Linked DNA regions of Myxococcus xanthus. The protein of the gene in region 1 interacts with the protein of each later gene in a pairwise test. Links are inferred from orthologs where the notes say so. Each region holds a gene or a part of one and is shown on either strand. Other genes may lie near its edges. The genes, in order: BHS09_RS25680 and BHS09_RS16230.

Region 1 (8,576 bases):
GCGCTCCGCGGCGCAGGCCATGGCGGCCTATGTCAGCGAGGCCACGTGCGCGCTGGCCGCGGAGCTGGACGCGGAGGTGCTGGGGCTCTACGTGGACGTGTCCGGTGACTCGGCGCGCATCTGCCGCTGCGGTCCCGAGGACGGTCCGGAGACATTCGCGGGCCGCCGTCAGGCCGCGCTCAACCGCACCGCCGAATGGTTGGAAGTGACGCCCGTCAGCCTCTCCGCCCTCTTCCACCTCGACCTGCCCGACGCGGAGTACGAGCCGGACGCGGATGACCGCTTCGTCGAGGAGAAGCTCCGCGAGGCCCGGACCCTCATGGAGCGATACCGCCAGGGCAAATGAGGTCTCGAACGCCCGAGGACCTCGCGGGTCGCTGCCCGCGCTGCTTCCTCCCCATTGCCCTGTGTCTCTGCTCCGAGGTGCCGTGCGTCTCCACGCGCACGGAGCTGCTCATCGTCCGGCACCACAAAGAGACGCTCAAATCCACCAACACCGCGCGCATGGCGGCGCTCGCCATTCCCCGGTGCAGCATCGTCTCCTATGGCTCGCCGGGCGTCCCCTTCGACGCCTCCGTCCTGGAGGGCGATGACACGTGGCTGCTGTTCCCGGACGCGCACCAAGAGCCCGAGCCCGGTGCGGCCTTGCCCAGCAGGCTCATCATCCTGGATGGGAGCTGGGGACAAGCACGCCGCATGGTGCAGCGAGTCCCCGCGCTGCGGCGACTGCCCGGCTTGAAGCTGCCACCGCCCGCTCCGGACTCGCGGCGCCTGCGTCGCCCGCCCCACCCGGATGGCATGTCCACGCTGGAGGCCATCGCCGGTGCGCTTGCGTACCTGGAGGGCGAACACGTCGCCCAACCGCTCCACGCGCTGCACGAGCAGATGATTGACCGCGTCCTCGCGAGCCGGGGACGGCACACCTAGCGCGCTCGACTGCAAGGGGCCGCCCCGGCCGGCGCTTCGCGCTGAGCACGAACAGTCCACTCAGGATGGGGTTGGCGCCAACAGGCGTGGGCTTCAGCGCGCGGTCAGCGCGTCCAGTTCGGCGATGAGGGCGGGCACATCGCCGCGAGGAATCGCCCGACAGGGCCAGAAGCCCGCGGCGCGGTCCGTGGCGATGATGGGGATGCCTTGCTCCCGTGCCTGCGCCAGCTCGCTCAGATGGCTCTCACACCACGCTGGCGCGAGCACCACGTCCACCTGCTGGAGCGTGCGCTGGACCTGAGCCGTCACCTTCCGCACTCGCGGGTGGTTCAGGTGTCGTGGGTCCGTGCCCTCGGCGGGGCGCACCCAGAGGCTCCACTGGGGCCGTTCGTCGAGCACCGCCAAGGCTTCTCGCAGTCCGCCGCGCGCGAGAGCGGGCCCGGCGAGGAGGGCCACGTGCGGGCCGTGGTGCTGGGGCGCCTGGGGCGGTTCGCGGTCCGATGGAAAGTGCAGCCTGCGGAGCTTCTCCGGGGCGTGTCCGGCCAGCCGCAACCGCTCGAGGGCGAGCTCGCCTCGCACCCAGATTTCATCCGCGAGGACGCGCTCCGCCTCCTGCCGCGCGACGTCCTCCGCGGAGGCGCGATGGTTGCGAAGGAAGGCCTCCTCCGGGTGTCTCGCGGCCGCGGCGTCCAGGTCCGCGTGCAGTGCCCTCAACGAGGGCAGGTCCTCCACCAGCACGCAGCGCGCGCCCCGGCGGCGGGCCACCGCGAAGACCTCCCGGGCACCGAGCGCTGGCGCGAGCACCGTCTCCACCGACGCCGGAAGCAGCGCAGAGGCCGCCTGCGCCCATCGCTTGCGAAGGGTGAAGCGGGCCTGCAGTGTCGCCGCCGTCGAGCGCGCCGCGACGCGCATCCCCGCCTCCACGGCCCCCCAGCCTGGCAGCCCCCAGACGCGGAAGCCCTCGGGCACCGGCAGCGTCCGGCGGGTCCAGGCGTGGCGCAGGCGGGTGGGAAGGGGGCCCCAATCGGGCAGTCTCGGCAGCGCCCAGGGGGCCAGCACCTCTGCCTCGCGCGTGAGCAGCGATGCGAGGTGGGAGAGCCAGGGGGCGGGCTCCGGTGCGAGAACCAGGTTCATGGCGCCCGGGCCTCCGACCGTGGGACTTCGACGCGGGCGTGGCATGCGGTCTCCCCGCACGTCAGGCACGTCCGCTTCCGCGCCTCGGGGTTCAGCAGGCGTCGCCGGTTCTCGGCGATGGTGCGCTCTTCGAGCACGGCGCCAGAACCGGTGTCTTCGACTCGGCGCACGACGCGGTTGATGCGCAGGGTTCCCTCGGGAAGCTCGAGAAGGGACTCGTCCTCGGACCACAGCCGTGAGCGTGTCCGGGGGGCGTCCGCCCCATGGATGGAGAGCCGCAGCTTCCCGTCCGAGACGCGGGCACCGAGCCGCACCGGTCCCTCACGAGGCGCCACCACCAGGTCCACATAGGGCCAGGCCACCGTGGCATCCATTCCCCACAGCGCGCCTGGCGGCGGGGGTACCGCCTCCATCGTGTGCCCCCAGCGCTCCAGGATGTGCCAGCCCTGGCGTGCGGCGAACTCGAAGAGCGCATTGGCCAGAAGGCAGATGCCGCCCCCGATGGACGGGGTGAGACAGCCACCGCTCAGCGCCAGCCCATGCCGGTAACCCTTGCGCTCCGTCAGCCGGCCCAGCGTGCGCCAGAAAGAAAGGGGCCTGTCCGGAGCGAGGAGGAGGCCATCGAAGGCCGGCGCCGCCAGACGTACGTTGTGCTGCTTGCCCGCTTCGAGCACAGGGTCCGCGTCCGAGTCCGCGCGCTCCAGATTCACGGTGTGCGAGCCGAGGAGCACGCCCTTCTCGTGAGTGGGCGCCAGGAGCGGGCGCGGCCAGCGCTCTGGGGTCGCGGACCACCGCACCAACCGGTTCGCCTGGAGCATCAACTGCTTGCTCCGCCTCCACAGCAGGGCGTGGGCGGATAACTCCAGGAGTCGGGGAGCGATGGGAGGCGAGGGCATGTCCGAACATTCTGCAAGGGCGGCGCCAGGGAAGGAAACACCGGGGTCTGACACCACTCATGCACGGGCGCGGCTGCAGGGACACCCGCCTGGAATTCCCTCGCCTCTTCGGCGTCACCCGACGGTGTGGGCTGTTAGACTTGCCGCATCATGACCCGCGCCCAGCCCTCGGACACCGTGGTCCTCTTCGACGGCGTGTGCAACCTGTGCAACGGCACGGTCCTCTTCATCATCGACCGGGACCCGGACGCGCGCATCCGCTTCACGGCGCTGCAGTCCCAGCGGGCCGCCGCGCTGCTGGCGCCTCATGGCGTCGTGCCCAAGGAGGAACCGGACAGCTTCGTCCTCCTGCAGGACGGCAAGCTGTACGAGCGGTCCACGGCCGCGCTCCGCGTCGCGCGGATGCTGAAGGGGCCGTGGCGGTTTCTCTACGCTTTCATCGTGGTGCCCCGGCCGCTGCGCGACCTCGTCTACCGAATCATCGCGCGCAACCGCTACCGCTGGTTCGGCCGGGAAGCGCAGTGCCGCATCCCCACGCCCGAGCTGCGAGCCCGCTTCCTTCCGGAGACCGCGCCATGAAGACCCGCATCGCCCACGTGGTGAATGCCGTCGCCATCGTCGCCGCCGTGGGAATCGCCGGGGCGCTCTACTCGAAGCTGCCGGACCCGGTGCCCACCCACTGGAACTTCCAGGGCCAACCGGATGGGTTCACGCCCAAGCCGCTCGGCGCGTTCCTGGGGCCCGCGGTGATGACCGGTGTGTGGCTCCTGTCCCTCTTCACGTCGCGAGCATCCGCCCGAGCCGCCACGCGCCGGGGCCCCGCAGTGCTGGTGCACACGCTGGTCATCGTCATCATCGGCGTCGTGAGCTCCGCCTCGCTGCTGGCCGCGGTGAAGCAGTCCGCTCCGGCAGGCTCGCTGGTCCGGGCCCATGGCATGAAGGACGTGTCGGAAGAGGACTGACGCGCACCAACGCACAGCAGGCGTTGGCGTCGGTAAAGCAGGCCGCGCCGAAAGGACCTCGGGTCCAGGCGTCAGCGAAGAGGCACCCTCCAGCGAAAATCTCGTGAGCGCCTCCGCCGTCAGCAAGCGTTGACGTCGGTGCAGCGCGCCTTCTTCATCTCCGTGGCGAAGGGGCTGGGCGCCAGGAAGCCGGTAACACGTGGCTGGGTGAGCACCTTGCCCTCCGGCGAGATGAACGCCACGGTGGGCAAGCCCTCCACACCAAAGCGCTCCAGCAACGCGTCCAGCGAGTCCTCGCTGTTCGTCGCGTCAATCTTGATGTTGAGGAAGCGCCCCTCGTCGGACTCGGAGATGACCTGCTGCGCGGGGTACGTGTCGCGGTCCAGCTCCTTGCAGGCCGCACACCAGTCCGCGAAGAAGTCGATGAGCACCGGCCGGCCCTCCGCCTTCGCCTGTGCGAGAACCTGGTCGAAGGCCTCCGGGGAGAAGGTGGCCTGCTTCGCCGGCATGACGTGGTGCCACTGCCAGGACGGTGCGCGCGGCGGCTCGGCGAGCCCCAGGCTCACCCACAACGTGCCCACCGGGCCCGCGTCCAGCGCACCGCCGCGCAGCACCAGCGCCGCGACGACGAGCGCCACGCCCAGCGCCTTGAACGAGAACTCCCGCGCGCCTTCCTTGAACGAGCGATGCACCGCGCCCAGGGCCACGCCCACCACCACCAGCAGCGCGGCGATGACGGCTCCTGGCACCCGGCCGACCTGAAGGCCCAGCCCCTTCACCACGTCCCGCGCCCAGGGGAAGGCGTCCTTGAGGTAGCTGAAGGCCAGGGCCACCAGCATGATGCCCAGCACGCTCTTCACCCACTCCATCCACACGCCGCCGCGCGGCAGCCGGACGGTGAAGACGCCGATGAGGAAGAACGGCACGCCGATGCCCAGCGCGTAGACGAACAGCAGCGACGCGCCCAGCGTGGTGTTGGCCGACTTCGCCACGAAGGCCAAGAGGCCTGTCAGCACCGGGCCGGTGCACGGCGCCGCCAGGAAGCCGGACACGCTGCCCATCAGGAACGCGCCCGCCACACCCGCGCCGCCCACGGCGTTGAGCTTCGTCTGGAACGACGACGGCAGCGCCAGCTCGAACGCGCCGAACATGGACGTGGCCAGCAGCAGCAGGAACACCGCCAGGCCCGTCACCACCGCCGGGTGCCCTAGCATCGACCCGAACGCCTGGCCCGTCTTCGCCGCCAACACGCCCAGCGCGCTGAACACCACGCCCATGCCCACGATGTAGGAGGACGTCAGGAGCAGCGCGCGGCCCCGGCCCTCCGTCTTGCGCGCGCCGAAGACGGACACGGTGATGGGGATGAGCGGATAGACACACGGCGTCAGCGCGGTGAGCAACCCACCCGCGAACACCACCGCCGCGCCCACCGCGAGGCTGCCAGATTCGAGGAACCGGGCCGCATCCAGGTTGGCATTGGGGCCCGTGGGCAGCAGCCATGGCACCACGGCCACCGCCACTCCGGCCAGCACCGCCATCACTCCGAGCTTCTTCGCATCCATGCGCGCGTGACTCCGTGGTCCCAGGCCCCCTGTATACGCAGGCCCGGGGCCCCGGGCTACTGCGCAGGAGGAGCAAGCGGGGAAGCAGGCGTCTTCAGTCCGGCGGAGCGTGCCAGCCCCATGACGCCCTCCACCGCCGCGGCGATGTAACCAAACGGATTGGCCCCATCCACCGCGGTGACGTGCACCTCGCCCATCTTCTGCTGGAAGGCCGCGGCCACCTGGGGGAGCTGCTGCGCCAGGGTCATCTGGATGACCTCCGGGCTGACGCTGTTCTCGATGTCGCGCAGCGCGCGCGCCTTGCCCAGCTCCAGCTCCTGCTGCGCCTGGTCCTTGCGCACACTCAGCTCGGCGATGGCCACCTCCGTCTCCACGATGAACCGCCGGGCCTGCACCACCTGGAGCTCCGCGTGGAGCCGTTCGGCCTCCTGCTGGTGCGCGGCCATCTGCACCTCGTGCCACGCGGTGGCCTGTTCGTGCTCACGGCGCAGACGCTCCAGCTCCAGCTGGGCCTTCGCGCCGGCCTCCTCCTGTTCGCGGCGCAGCTTCGCCAGCTCCACCTCCTGCTCGTGCCGCTGGCGTGACAGCTCCAGTTCCTGCTCACGCTGCTGCCGCGCCAGCTCCATCTGCGCCTTGGCGTTCTCCGCCTCCTGCGCGCGCTGGAGCCGCACCAGCTCGATTTTCGCCTGCGCGGCCTCGGACTCCTGCGCCAGCTTCAGCTTCTCCAGCTCCAGCTTCGCGCGCCCGGCCTCCGTGTCCTGCTCGCGCTTGAGCTTCTCCAGGGCCACGCGCTGGCGCGCGACCTCCGCGTCCTGTTCTCGCTGGAGCTTCTCCATCTCCACCTGCGCGCGGCTGACGGCCAGCGCCCGCTCGGAGACGACTTTCGCGTCGGCCAGACGGGACTCCGCGGACAGCGCGTCCAGCTTCGCCTGTTCGTCGGCCACCTGCTTCTTCTGGCGGACCTCCTGCTCGGCGGCCATCTTGGCCAGCGCGACCTCGCGCTCCACGGTGGCCTGCTCCTGCTTCAGCGTGCGCTCCTGGGCGAGCTTCGCCTCGGCCACGCGCGCCTCCACCGCCAACGCCTCCAGCCGGGCCTGCTCCTCCGCCGTCTGCTTCGTCTGGCGCACCTCCTCCTCGGCCGCCAGCCGCTGGAGGCTCAGCTGCCGCTCGGCTTCCGTCTCTTCGCGATGGACGAAGCGCTCCTTGGCCAGCTCCGCCTCGCGCGCCTGCCGCTCCTGCTCATGACGGAAGCGCGCCTGCATGTTGGCGAAGACGGTGGAGGACAGGACGCGCACGTCCTGGATTTCAATCGTGTCCAGGATGACGCCCCAGCCCGCGTCCGTCTGGTCCTCCAGGCGACCCCGGCCCGACAGCACCGGCGCGATCTCCCGCACCAGCTCCGCGGCGATGCCCTCCTTGCGCTTGGAGAGGCACTCCTCCACGGACATGTTCGCCACCAGCCGCCGCGCGGCGCCGACGAACATCTCCCGCAGCAGCTCCGCCAGCTTCTCCTGCGCGCGCTCCGGGAAGGAGAAGTTGAGCATGCGGAAGGCCACCAGCGGGTCCGAGATTCGGTACACCGCCAGACCCGTCACCTGCACGCCCACCTTCTCGTGCGTCACCTGGTCCGCGGTGAACTGGAGTCGCTGGATGCTGGTGGGGACAATGGCCACCGAGTCCCCCGGCAGCTTGAAGCAGCTGGCGCCCTGGCCGCTGACCTCCCGCACCCGGCCGCGCCGCATGTGGACCAGGAACTCACTGGGCCGCGCGGTGACGAGCCCCCAGCGCTTCATCTTCTCCGGATCCTCCGCGGGCTTGCCGGCACGCCACCCGTCCACGTAGCGCGGCTGTTCCAGCTTGCCTCCACCCCCTCCGTCCATCCGGGCCAGGTGGGTCCTCCCGCCGCCCTCCCCCGTCTCCTGCGCCTCCTTCGTGCGGGCCGTCTGCTTCGCGCTCATGTGCGTGCCTCCCTGTGGTGGCCCCCACCCGTGCAGGCGGCCGGCCAGGGAGGGGCTCGCCGGGAAATCAAGAGGTTGGCCGGAGGGCGTGCGCCATTCTGGGGCACCTCGTCCCAGGACGGCGCGCCCGGACTGATCCACGACGGCGCGGCGTTGACTTAAGACGTCCTATTGGGAGCACGCACCCACACCCGCAGCGCTCCTGATGTTCGCTTGACCCGAAGGCGCCCCTTTTTATATTTGACCAGTCCGGTCCACATTCAGGTGTGACGGTGTAGGCTCCCCTGCGGCAAAGGCGCTCCGAGGCGCCGGTCGACGTCCCCTCCAGGAAGGTGTTGGAAGCAATGGTGAAGCTGCCGATCTACATGGACAACCACGCCACCACCCCGCTGGACCCGCGGGTGCTGGAGGCGATGCTGCCCTACCTGCGAGAGGACTTCGGTAACGCGGCCAGCCGTAATCACGTGTTCGGCTGGAAGGCCGAGGCGGCGGTGAACAAGGCCCGGCAGCAGGTGGCCGAGCTCATCGGCGCGGCCGAGCAGGAGATCGTCTTCACCTCGGGCGCCACCGAGTCCGACAACCTGGCCATCAAGGGCGTCATCGAGTTCTACAAGTCCAAGGGTGACCACATCATCACCCTCAAGACGGAGCACAAGGCCATCCTGGACACCTGCAAGCGCCTGGAGCGCGTGCGGCAGGAGCGGTTGGACGAGCTGAAGCTGCTGCGGCTGGCGCAGCTGGCGGGCCAGGACGTCACCGAGGACAACCAGTCGGAGCTGCTGGCGAAGTACGACGTGGACTCCGACGAGACGTACCGGAAGTGGGCCGAGCTGCCCACCGGAGGCGCGCGCGTCACCTACCTGGACGTGGAGCCCGACGGCCGGGTGAGCCTGGAGAAGCTGGCTGCGGCGATGACGCCGAAGACGGTCCTGGTCTCCATCATGTTCGCCAACAACGAGATTGGCGTGGTCCAGCCCGTCGCGGAGATTGGCGCGCTGTGCCGCTCCAAGGGCGTGCTCTTCCACTGCGACGCGGTGCAGGGCATCGGCAAGGTGCCCTTCGACGTGGAGGCCATGAAGGTGGACCTGGCCTCCATCACCTCGCACAAGATGTACGGCCCCAAGGGCATTGGCGCGC
Region 2 (8,712 bases), 2.5 Mb from region 1 along the record:
GGACGTGGAAGAACGTCCACGCCACGGGCGCCTGCGCCAGTCCGCTGCCTTGGAGCGTCAGCTTCAGCTTGTACGGCGAGTGCTCCACCGTGACGACGCCATCTGGGAATGTCTCCGACTCGGGCACGCGGCCATCCCATTTCCACCGGTGCTCGCCTTGGACGAGCTCCTCGCGGCTGAGTTCGCGCGACCACAGCGGCGCCGTGCGGTAGCGCGTGAAGAGCTCCAGCTTTCCGGCGCGCACCAGCCCGCCTGTATTGAGCAGGCGCCACGTCAACTCCACCGGCTCGACCTCGGGCGCGAAGTGGAAGCCGTCATCACCCCCTGTCAGCGCGGGGAAGGGCACGGGGCGGTGGCAGCGGGATTGGGGACCTCCAGGGCTGCGGAGCCGGAAGTCCGCGACGCCATGGCTGGCGGGACGGAGGCGGTTGCGGTTGCGTCCTCCGGGCGCAGCGAGGGCGACACTGGCCGTCAGTGAGATGCGTGCCATGGGTGGGGGCCTCAGGCGTCGTGCAGGCGGATGAGCTCGCGGGAGATGTCCGCGAGCTGTCCCGTTTCTGGCAGGCCATGGCGGCGCTGGAACGCTCGCACGGCGGACTTCGTCGAGGCTCCGGGCGACCCGCGCTCACCTTCAATGGCGTAGCCCAGGTTGTGCAACCGCTCCTGCGCGGCCCGGAGGGCGTCGGACTCGAATCCCGGGAGCGACTGGAGCTGCAGCGCCCAGCGGAGCGTCACCGGCTCGGACGCGGCGGCGGCGGGCGCGGCGTCCGGAAAGTCCTCATCGGCGACGGCGGGTGGGTAGGGCGGAGGCACGCCCTTGGCGGCGGCGGGAGGCGCGCTCCGGCGGGGCGGCGGCGCTGGCGGCTTGGACAGCTTCACCAGCAACTCACCCGCGGCGAGGCCCGGGACTTCGTGGCTCAGCGAGCCATCCGCCGCCGTCCTGCCGCAGTGCTCGGTGCGGCCGACCGTGAGCACGTACTCCGTATCCGCGTAGGGCACTTCCTGTGGATCCAACAGGACCAGGTGCAGCCGTCGCTGCTTCAAGATGAAGGTACTGGTGTTTCCTGTCCGGATTGGTGCCGTCCTCGGACTGACCATGCCGCGCTCCCCCCGTGCCTGGATTCGCGATGGTGTCTGTGCGTCGTTGAAGGCGTGCCCAAGGTACGGGAACCCGGAGCGCCCTCTATCACCGGAAGTTCTGGGATAACCCTGTTCTGTGCGTCGGGTTAACGGACCTCAACCTGGTGGGTCAGTCAGAGGACGCATGCATGGCCAGCCGGGCGAGCCGGAGTGATCGCTGCGCGACGAGGCCACGTTCGCGGCCGCGTGCATGCCCGGCGCGTACGGCGTGTCTATCTTGGCCACGGACGTTGAGTCTCGCTTTCTTGGAGGAGCCACGCATGCGCACCACGGACGTTGCCAGGCACGACGAAGCCAGGTGCATCTGGCCCGCACGAGCCGTGCTCGGCGAGGGCCCCTTCTGGATGGCCACCGAGGGCGCGCTCTACTGGCTCGACATCCCGGGCCGCAAGGTGCACCGGCTGGAGCTCCAGAGCGGTGCCCAGGCGAGCTGGGACACCCCTTTGCGTATCGCCTCGCTCGCGCCCCGGCGGAGTGGAGGCTTCATCGCGGGGACGGAGCGAGGCCTGGCCTTCTACGAGCCCCGGAGCGCGCGCCTGGAGCGGCTGCTGGACCCGGAGCCGGAGCGCCCCCACAACCGCTGCAATGACGGGAAGGTGGACCCACAAGGCCGCTTCTGGGTGGGCACCATGGATGACCACGAGAAGGCGCCCACCGGCGGGCTCTACCGGTTCGACGCCCAGGGACACCTCGCTCGAATCGATGAGGGCTACACCGTGACGAACGGCCCCGCCTTCAGCCCCGATGGGCGGACCCTCTATGTGAACGACTCGCCCCGGCGCGTCACCTACGCCTTCGACCTGAGCCCGGACGGCGCGGCCTCCCGTCGCCGGGAGTTCCTCCACTTCGACGAGCCCCACGGCTTCCCCGACGGAATGACGGTCGACGCGGAGGGCGGATTGTGGATTGCCTTCTACGGAGGGGGCTGCGTGCGCCGCTTCTCTCCGGACGGCGCGTGGCTGGCCGAGTACCGGCTGCCGGTGGCGAAGACGACCAGTGTCGCCTTCGCCGGGGACGCGTTGGACCGGCTGTTCGTCACCACCGGGCGGGATGGGCTCAGCGCGGAGGAACTCGAGGCCCAACCGCTGGCCGGTGGGCTCTTCGAGCTGACACCGGGCGTCCGCGGCGTCGCGCCGGTGCCCTTCGCGGGCTGACCCGGCTCAGCCTTCCTCTTCGACTTCTTCTTCGTACTGCCGCGGGGGCAGCTCGGCGGCGCGAGCCGCGCGCAGGTGCTGCACCGCGAGGAAGCCCACCGCGCCCAGGCCGAAGACGAAGACGAAGGGCCCGGGGAGCAGGCGCATGTTCAGCCCCGCGAACGCGAGCGACAGGGCCACCGCGCCCGCGGGCAGGTAGCGCGTCCAGGACGGGCGCTCCACCTCCGGACGCAGCGCCAGCAGGGCGAGCACGGCCAGCAGCGCCAGCTCCACCACCACCGACGCGGGCAAATCCCAGCCGCGCAGGTGGGTGACGCCGCCGCCGTAGCTGTAGAGAATGTCGTCGGTGGGCCGCTGCGTGGCGATGACGCGCAGCTCGGGCGGGCCCTGGGGCACTGGCGCGTTGTCCGGCACGCCCAGGTCCAGCTTCGCCGTGCCCCACGGCGCGAACAGCGCCAGCAGGCACACCGCCACGCCGCCCAGGCCCAACAACCGCGGCATCGCCAGGAGCTGCCGGGGCTCGAAGTACGCGCCCACGCCGTCCTCTCCCGCGATGACCTTGCGATACTGGTCATGGGCCACCAGCCCCACGCCCGCCACCATCAGGAGCGGTAGCACGCCCGGGCTGAGTGCGCGCAGCGCCAGCGCCACCATCACCGTGGTGGCGGTGGCGGCGGCCTCCGGCGTCATCAGCACCGCGGGCATCCGCTCGGTGAAGCCAGGCGACTGCTCCGCGGCGCGCAGCTCGCGTGCGACCAGCACCGTGCCACTCACCACCGCCAGCAGCGTCCCGAGGAGGCCCACGCCAGAGGAGGAGAGCAGGGCGGACAGGAAGACGGCGCAGCCCACCACGATGATGCCCAGCACCGTGGGCGAGTGGGCCGGCACGTGCGCCAGCCACTTCGGCCCGTCGTAGGGCGGGGCGGACTGGCCCGGGTCCGTCTTGTCCTCGGGCGGAAGCTCGGGTGCGTTACTCACGACATAGGGCCGCGAGTGCTCATCCGCCTCCTCGAGAATGTCCGCCGCATAGGCGGGCTCCGCCAGGTCACGCTGGGGCCGCGAAGAGCGGAGCGCGGCCCGGGCGCCCGTTCCCTTGGGCGGCTCGGGCATGGTCGCCCCGCAGTTCTCGCAGTACCGCAACCGGGAATTGGAGTCTTCACCACACTCCAGGCACCGCATACCGCCACCTCGTTGGGACGACAGGGGCTACTTCCGCGCTGCCTCGGCGGGGGCGGAGGGCGTGGACAGCTCCTGAATGCGCAGGGCCAGCGTCTGCGGGTCGATAGGGCCCACATGCTTGCCCCGGATGATGCCGTTGGGGTCGATGAAGTACGTCTCCGGCACGCCCGCCACGCCGTAGTCCAGCGCCATCCGCGAACGAGGATCCACCAGCTGCGGGAAGCTGGCGCCGTACTGCTGGAGGAAGCCGCGCGCGTTGTCGTCGGTGTCCTGGAACACCACCCCCAGGAACACCGCCTGCGAGCCGTACTGCCGCGCGCCCCACTCCAGCACGGGGTGTTCGACGCGGCACGGGCCGCACCAGGACGCCCAGAAGTTGATGACCACCGGCCGGCCCTTCAGGTCGGCCAGGCTCACCTTCTCTCCGCTGTCCAGCGCGCGCAGCCCGAAGTCCGGGGCCGGCTTGCCCTTCATCATGAAGGGGACTTCGTGCGGGTTGCGCCCGAAGCCCTTGAACAACACGAAGAGCAGGCCCGCGCAGAGGACCACGAAGCCCAGCGTGTAACGCCAGCCCTTCATCAGGCGGCCCCTCGCTCGGCGTCACCACCCGTGAGCGGGGATGGGCCCACCGCCGGCGCGCCCGCCATGGCCACGGCGGCCTTCCGGCGCGGCCACAGCGCGATGAGGGTGCCCAGCACCAGCAGGGGGATGCTCCACCAGATCCACCCGACGAGCGGGAAGACCCAGATGTTGATGCTCGCCGTGCCGGCCTGCTCGGAGAAGGCCATCAGCGACACGTAGAGGTCCTCGGCCGGCGTCTCCCGGACACCGGGGGTGCCAATGGGGTCCGTGCTGCGCTCGTAGTAGTTGAGCCGCGGCTTCAGCTCGGAGACCTTGCCGCCCGGGGACGTCACCTCCATGCGCGCCGCCACGTAGGTGCGGTGGGGCTCCTCGCCGCTGACCAGGCCCAGGTACTTCATCTGGTAGCCGCCCAGCTCGATGACCTGCCCCTTCTTCAGCGTGCCGGAGGTGTGCTTCACGTACGCGGAGGACGCGGCCACCGCGACGATGATGAGCACGATGCCCAGGTGCACCACGTAGCCGCCGAAGCGGCGCTGGGCCTTGAGCGCGCTGGTGGTCAGCGCGGCGACGAAGCCTTCCTTGCGCTCGGACATGCGCACCCGCACCGGCGCCACCAGCTCCCGCACCGTGATGACGGTGACGAAGCCCGCCAGACCGAAGGTCATCAGCGGGTACACGCCGCGCAGGCCCACCGCGAAGCACGCCGCCGTCACCACCAGCCCCACCACGGAGGGGATGATGAACTGCCGGCGCAGCGTGGCCGGATCCGGCTTGCCCCAGGGGAGCACCGGGCCCACGCCCATCAGGAAGAGCACCGCGATGCCGCCCGGCACCGCCATCTTGTTGAAGTACGGCTCACCCACGCTCACGCGCACGCCGCGGACCGCCTCGGAGATGAGCGGGTACAGCGTGCCCAGCAGCACCGTGAAGGTGATGGCGACGAACACCAGGTTGTTCACCAGGATGCTCGCCTCGCGAGACAGCGGCGAGGCCAGCTGGCCTTCCGGCACCAGCAGCGGACCGCGCACCGCCAGCAGGCCCACGCACAGCACCAGCAGGACGCCCAGGAACACCAGGAAGGTGGGGCCGATGTCGGACTGGGTGAACGAGTGCACCGAGTTGAAGATGCCCGAGCGCGTCATGAACGTGCCCAGGATGGTGAGCACGAAGGACGCGAGCGCGAGGCTGAGCGTCCACAGCTTCAGCATCCGCTTGCGCTCCTGCACCATGGTGGAGTGCATGAACGCCGTCGCCGTCAGCCAGGGCAGGAAGGACGCGTTCTCCACCGGATCCCACGCCCAGTAGCCGCCCCAGCCCAGCACGGCATAGGCCCACCAGGCGCCCAGGATGATGCCAATGGACAGGAAGAGCCACGCCACCAGCGTCCAGCGCCGCAGGGGCGCCATCCACGCTTCGCCAATCTCGCCGCGCAGCAGGCCCGCCACCGCGACGCCGAAGGGCACCGTCATGCCCACGTAGCCCAGGTACAGCATGGGCGGGTGGATGACCATCAGGATGTGGTTCTGCAGCAGCGGGTTGGGGCCGGGGCCGTCCCCCGGCACCGGGGTCACCGCGCCCCAGGGGTTGGCCGGGCCCGCGATGAGGAAGGCGAAGAAGACGCCCACCGCCAGCATGGTGCCCAGCGCCAGCTGCATGTACCGCGCGTGCTCGCGCCGGTGGATGAAGGCGAAGACGGCGATGTATCCGCCCATGATGAGGCCCCAGAAGAGGATGGACCCCTCCAGGGCGCTCCACAGCGAGACGATGGTGTAGACCAGCGGCGTGGCCCGGCTGCCCACCTGCGCCACGTAGCGCACGCTGAAGTCGTGCGTGACGAGCGCGTGGACCATCACCAGGTTGGAGCCCACCATGCAGGCGGCGAAGCCCCACACCGCGCGCAGCACCCACGGGAAGCCCGCGTCACTACGACGCAGGCCGCTCACCAGGCCCACGAGCGCGCCGAAGGCCGCGAACGCGAGCCCTCCGAGCACCAGGCCGTAGCCAACGGTTCCGTTCACTTCGCACCCATGGCGGTGGCGTCGGAGAGCGTCTCCTGCCACTGACGAGGATCCTCACCCTCCTTGGGGGCGCGGTACTCGTTGGAGTGGTTCACCATCAGCCGGTTGGAGCTGAAGACGCCGGACTTGTCGTAGGTGCCTTCCACGACGACGCCAATCTTGTCGCGGAACATCTGCGGCGGCGTCTCCGTGGCGCGCACCAGCACGCTGGGCGCGCCTTCCTTGACGTCATCCGCCACGCGGAATTGCAGGGTGGTGTGCTCGGCGTTCCACTGGATGCTGCCTGCCTCCACCACGCCACCCAGGCGGATGGTGGCCGAGTACGCCTTGTCACCCTGGCCCAGCATCTCCGACGGGCTCCAGTAGTAGACGAGGTTCTCACCGATGTTGCCGAAGGCCACGAATCCCAGGCCGGCCCCCGCGACGAGCAGGGCCCCCAGGGCAATCAGACGGTTGCGAGCGACGGGGGACATGGCAACTCACTCCTTGGCGTCGGTGGGGGCTTTGGGCCGACGAACCCACAGGGACACAGCGTAGAGAACGAGCATGGCGACTGTAATGCCGTAGCAGGCCCAGACATAGCCCCAGCCGCCAACGATGCGGCCGCTGCCCACCTGTCCGGGCGCCGCCGCGAGGAGCCACAGCATCTGCGTGGAAAGCGTCATCATGTTCAGGCCACCCCCGAGGAGTTGGCGCCACCCGCGGCGGCGAGGTCCGACGGCAGCGCATCCGGGAGGGCCACCTCTGCCTGGCGCTCGGCCAGGGCCTGGCGGTAGCGCAGCACCAGGAACCAGAGGGTGAGGAACAGCATGCCGAACGCCGAAACGCGCAGGGCCAGCGTCATCTCCGGGTCCACCGTCTTCGGCGTGGACTGCACCTGGTGCAGGCTGCGCCACCACCGCACGGAGAACCACACGATGGGCAGGTTGATGGCGCCGATGATGGCCACCACCGAACTCCACGTGGCGCGCTTCTCCGGGTCCTCTACGAAGCGCCGCAGCACCAGGTAGCCGGTGTACGTCACCAGCATGATGGCCTGCGAGGTCAGGCGCGGATCCCAGGACCAGTAGACGCCCCAGGTCGGCCGGCCCCAGATGGCGCCGGTGATCATCCCCGCGGTGCCCAGCACCAGGCCAATCTCCGCGGACGCCTCGGCGGCGGCATCCAGCTTCCAGCTCGCCTTCATGAGGTAGCTGATGGCCACCCCGAAGTTGATGGCCATGGCCACCATGGCCACCCACTGGAGCGGGACGTGGACGTACATGATGCGCTGCACGTCACCCATCTCACGGTCCGGCGGTGCCCACGCCAGTCCCAGCCACCACCCCGCGGCGAGAACGACCAGGGCCAGCGCCGGCAGGCCCCACTTGATGAACTTTCCCATCCGTCAGTCCTCGATGATCCGCGGGAACAGCAAGAAGCCTACGCCCCAATAAATCAGATTGAATCCGCCTAAAAGCCCCGCCCATGAGTCAAACTGACGCATGGGGTCTCCCTGAAGTACGAGCGTGGTCGCCTTGGCCGCGGAGAGGAGGGCTGGGATGACCAGCGGGAACAATAGCAACGGCAGGAGCACATCCCGTGCCCGGGCATTGCTTGAAATCGCAGCGTAGACGGTTCCTGGGGCGCTCAAGGCCAGGCTGCCGAGCAGGAGGATGAGCCCCAGGTCCACCACGCTGGTGACGATGCGCACCCCGTACAGGGCCACCATGACGGGCACCAGCAGGACGCCCAGGGCCGTCAGCAGCAGGGTGTTGCCCAGGGCCTTGGACAGGAAGATGGCGCGGGCGTCGGCGGGCGCCAGCCGGATGCCGTCCATGCACGCGTTCTCCGACTCGACGCGGAACGACTCGCCCAGGGCGAGCACGCTGGCGAAGAGGATGGCCAACCAGAAGTAACCACCGGCGTTCTTCTCCAGCAGCTTCGTGTCGGGGCCCAGCGCGAAGGAGAACATCAGCAGCGTGGCCAGCGCGAAGAAGATGATGGCGTTGAGGCGCGCGCGGGTGCGCCACTCGATGAGCAGGTCCTTGCGCAGCAGCGCCAGGGTCGCCGTCAAAAGGCCGATGGGGCGGGGACGCGAGGTGCTCATGCCGCCACCGCCCGGCCTTCCTGCAGGTGAAGGCGTTCTTCACACAGCGTCAGGCCTTGCTCGATGAGGTGGGTGGCCAGGATGACGGTGACGCCGCTGGCCTTGAGCTCCGCGATGATGGCCTCCATGTCGCGGATGCCGGCGGGGTCCAGCTCGCCGAAGGGCTCGTCGAGCAGCGCGATGGACGGCGCCTTGAGCAGCAGGCGGGCAATCGCCAGGCGCTTGCGCATGCCGGCGCTGAAGCTGCGGACCGGGCTGTCGGAGCGGCGGTCGAGCCCCACCCGGGTCAGCTCGGCGCTGGCGGCGTCAGCGGGCGAGGGCCGTCCCAAAAGCCGGGCCAGCACCGTGAGGTTCTGGTGCGCGGTGAGGTCCTCATAGAGGAAGCTGGCGTGCGACAGCAGCGCCACGTCTCGGCGCACCGCGTCGCGCTCCACCACCGCGTCGCGGCCGAGCACCTCCACCCGGCCCGCGGTGGGACTCAGGGCGGTGGCCAGCAGGCGCAGCAGGGTCGTCTTCCCGGAACCGTTGTGGCCGGTCAGCAGCAGCGAGC

What was found.
Region 2: the proteins of BHS09_RS25680 (region 1) and BHS09_RS16230 interact in binary tests that used the Escherichia coli proteins (3 or more experiments, as listed by UniProt). The link is inferred for Myxococcus xanthus from one-to-one orthologs.

Annotation. Positions count from the first base shown.
Region 1 is NZ_CP017174.1:6,312,479-6,321,054, forward strand. What follows is about bases 3,261-6,124. They hold BHS09_RS25680 (protein-disulfide reductase DsbD family protein), read right to left. Parts: upstream 5,482-6,124; coding sequence 4,039-5,481; downstream 3,261-4,038. Other genes in these bases: BHS09_RS25670 (thiol-disulfide oxidoreductase DCC family protein), read left to right, coding at 3,261-3,536; BHS09_RS25675 (DUF1648 domain-containing protein), read left to right, coding at 3,533-3,919; BHS09_RS25685 (SPFH domain-containing protein), read right to left, coding at 5,538-6,124. Outside these bases: BHS09_RS25650 (hypothetical protein), read left to right, coding at 1-346; BHS09_RS25655 (tRNA-uridine aminocarboxypropyltransferase), read left to right, coding at 343-927; BHS09_RS25660 (hypothetical protein), read right to left, coding at 1,021-2,061; BHS09_RS25665 (VanW family protein), read right to left, coding at 2,058-2,957; more of BHS09_RS25670, read left to right, coding at 3,108-3,260; more of BHS09_RS25685, read right to left, coding at 6,125-7,439; BHS09_RS25690 (IscS subfamily cysteine desulfurase), read left to right, coding at 7,787-8,576. UniProt on the Escherichia coli protein: Required to facilitate the formation of correct disulfide bonds in some periplasmic proteins and for the assembly of the periplasmic c-type cytochromes.
Region 2 is NZ_CP017174.1:3,830,934-3,839,645, forward strand. The notes cover bases 2,277-5,276. They hold BHS09_RS16230 (TlpA family protein disulfide reductase), read right to left. Parts: upstream 4,053-5,276; coding sequence 3,501-4,052; downstream 2,277-3,500. Other genes in these bases: BHS09_RS16220 (SMP-30/gluconolactonase/LRE family protein), read left to right, coding at 2,277-2,294; BHS09_RS16225 (zinc ribbon domain-containing protein), read right to left, coding at 2,301-3,404; BHS09_RS16235 (heme lyase CcmF/NrfE family subunit), read right to left, coding at 4,052-5,276. Also shown: BHS09_RS16210 (hypothetical protein), read right to left, coding at 1-490; BHS09_RS16215 (peptidoglycan-binding domain-containing protein), read right to left, coding at 502-1,044; more of BHS09_RS16220, read left to right, coding at 1,401-2,276; more of BHS09_RS16235, read right to left, coding at 5,277-6,073; BHS09_RS16240 (cytochrome c maturation protein CcmE), read right to left, coding at 6,070-6,546; BHS09_RS16245 (heme exporter protein CcmD), read right to left, coding at 6,553-6,741; cytochrome c biogenesis protein CcsA, read right to left, coding at 6,744-7,457; BHS09_RS16255 (heme exporter protein CcmB), read right to left, coding at 7,461-8,162; heme ABC exporter ATP-binding protein CcmA, read right to left, coding at 8,159-8,712. UniProt on the Escherichia coli protein: Involved in disulfide bond formation. Catalyzes a late, reductive step in the assembly of periplasmic c-type cytochromes, probably the reduction of disulfide bonds of the apocytochrome c to allow covalent linkage with the heme.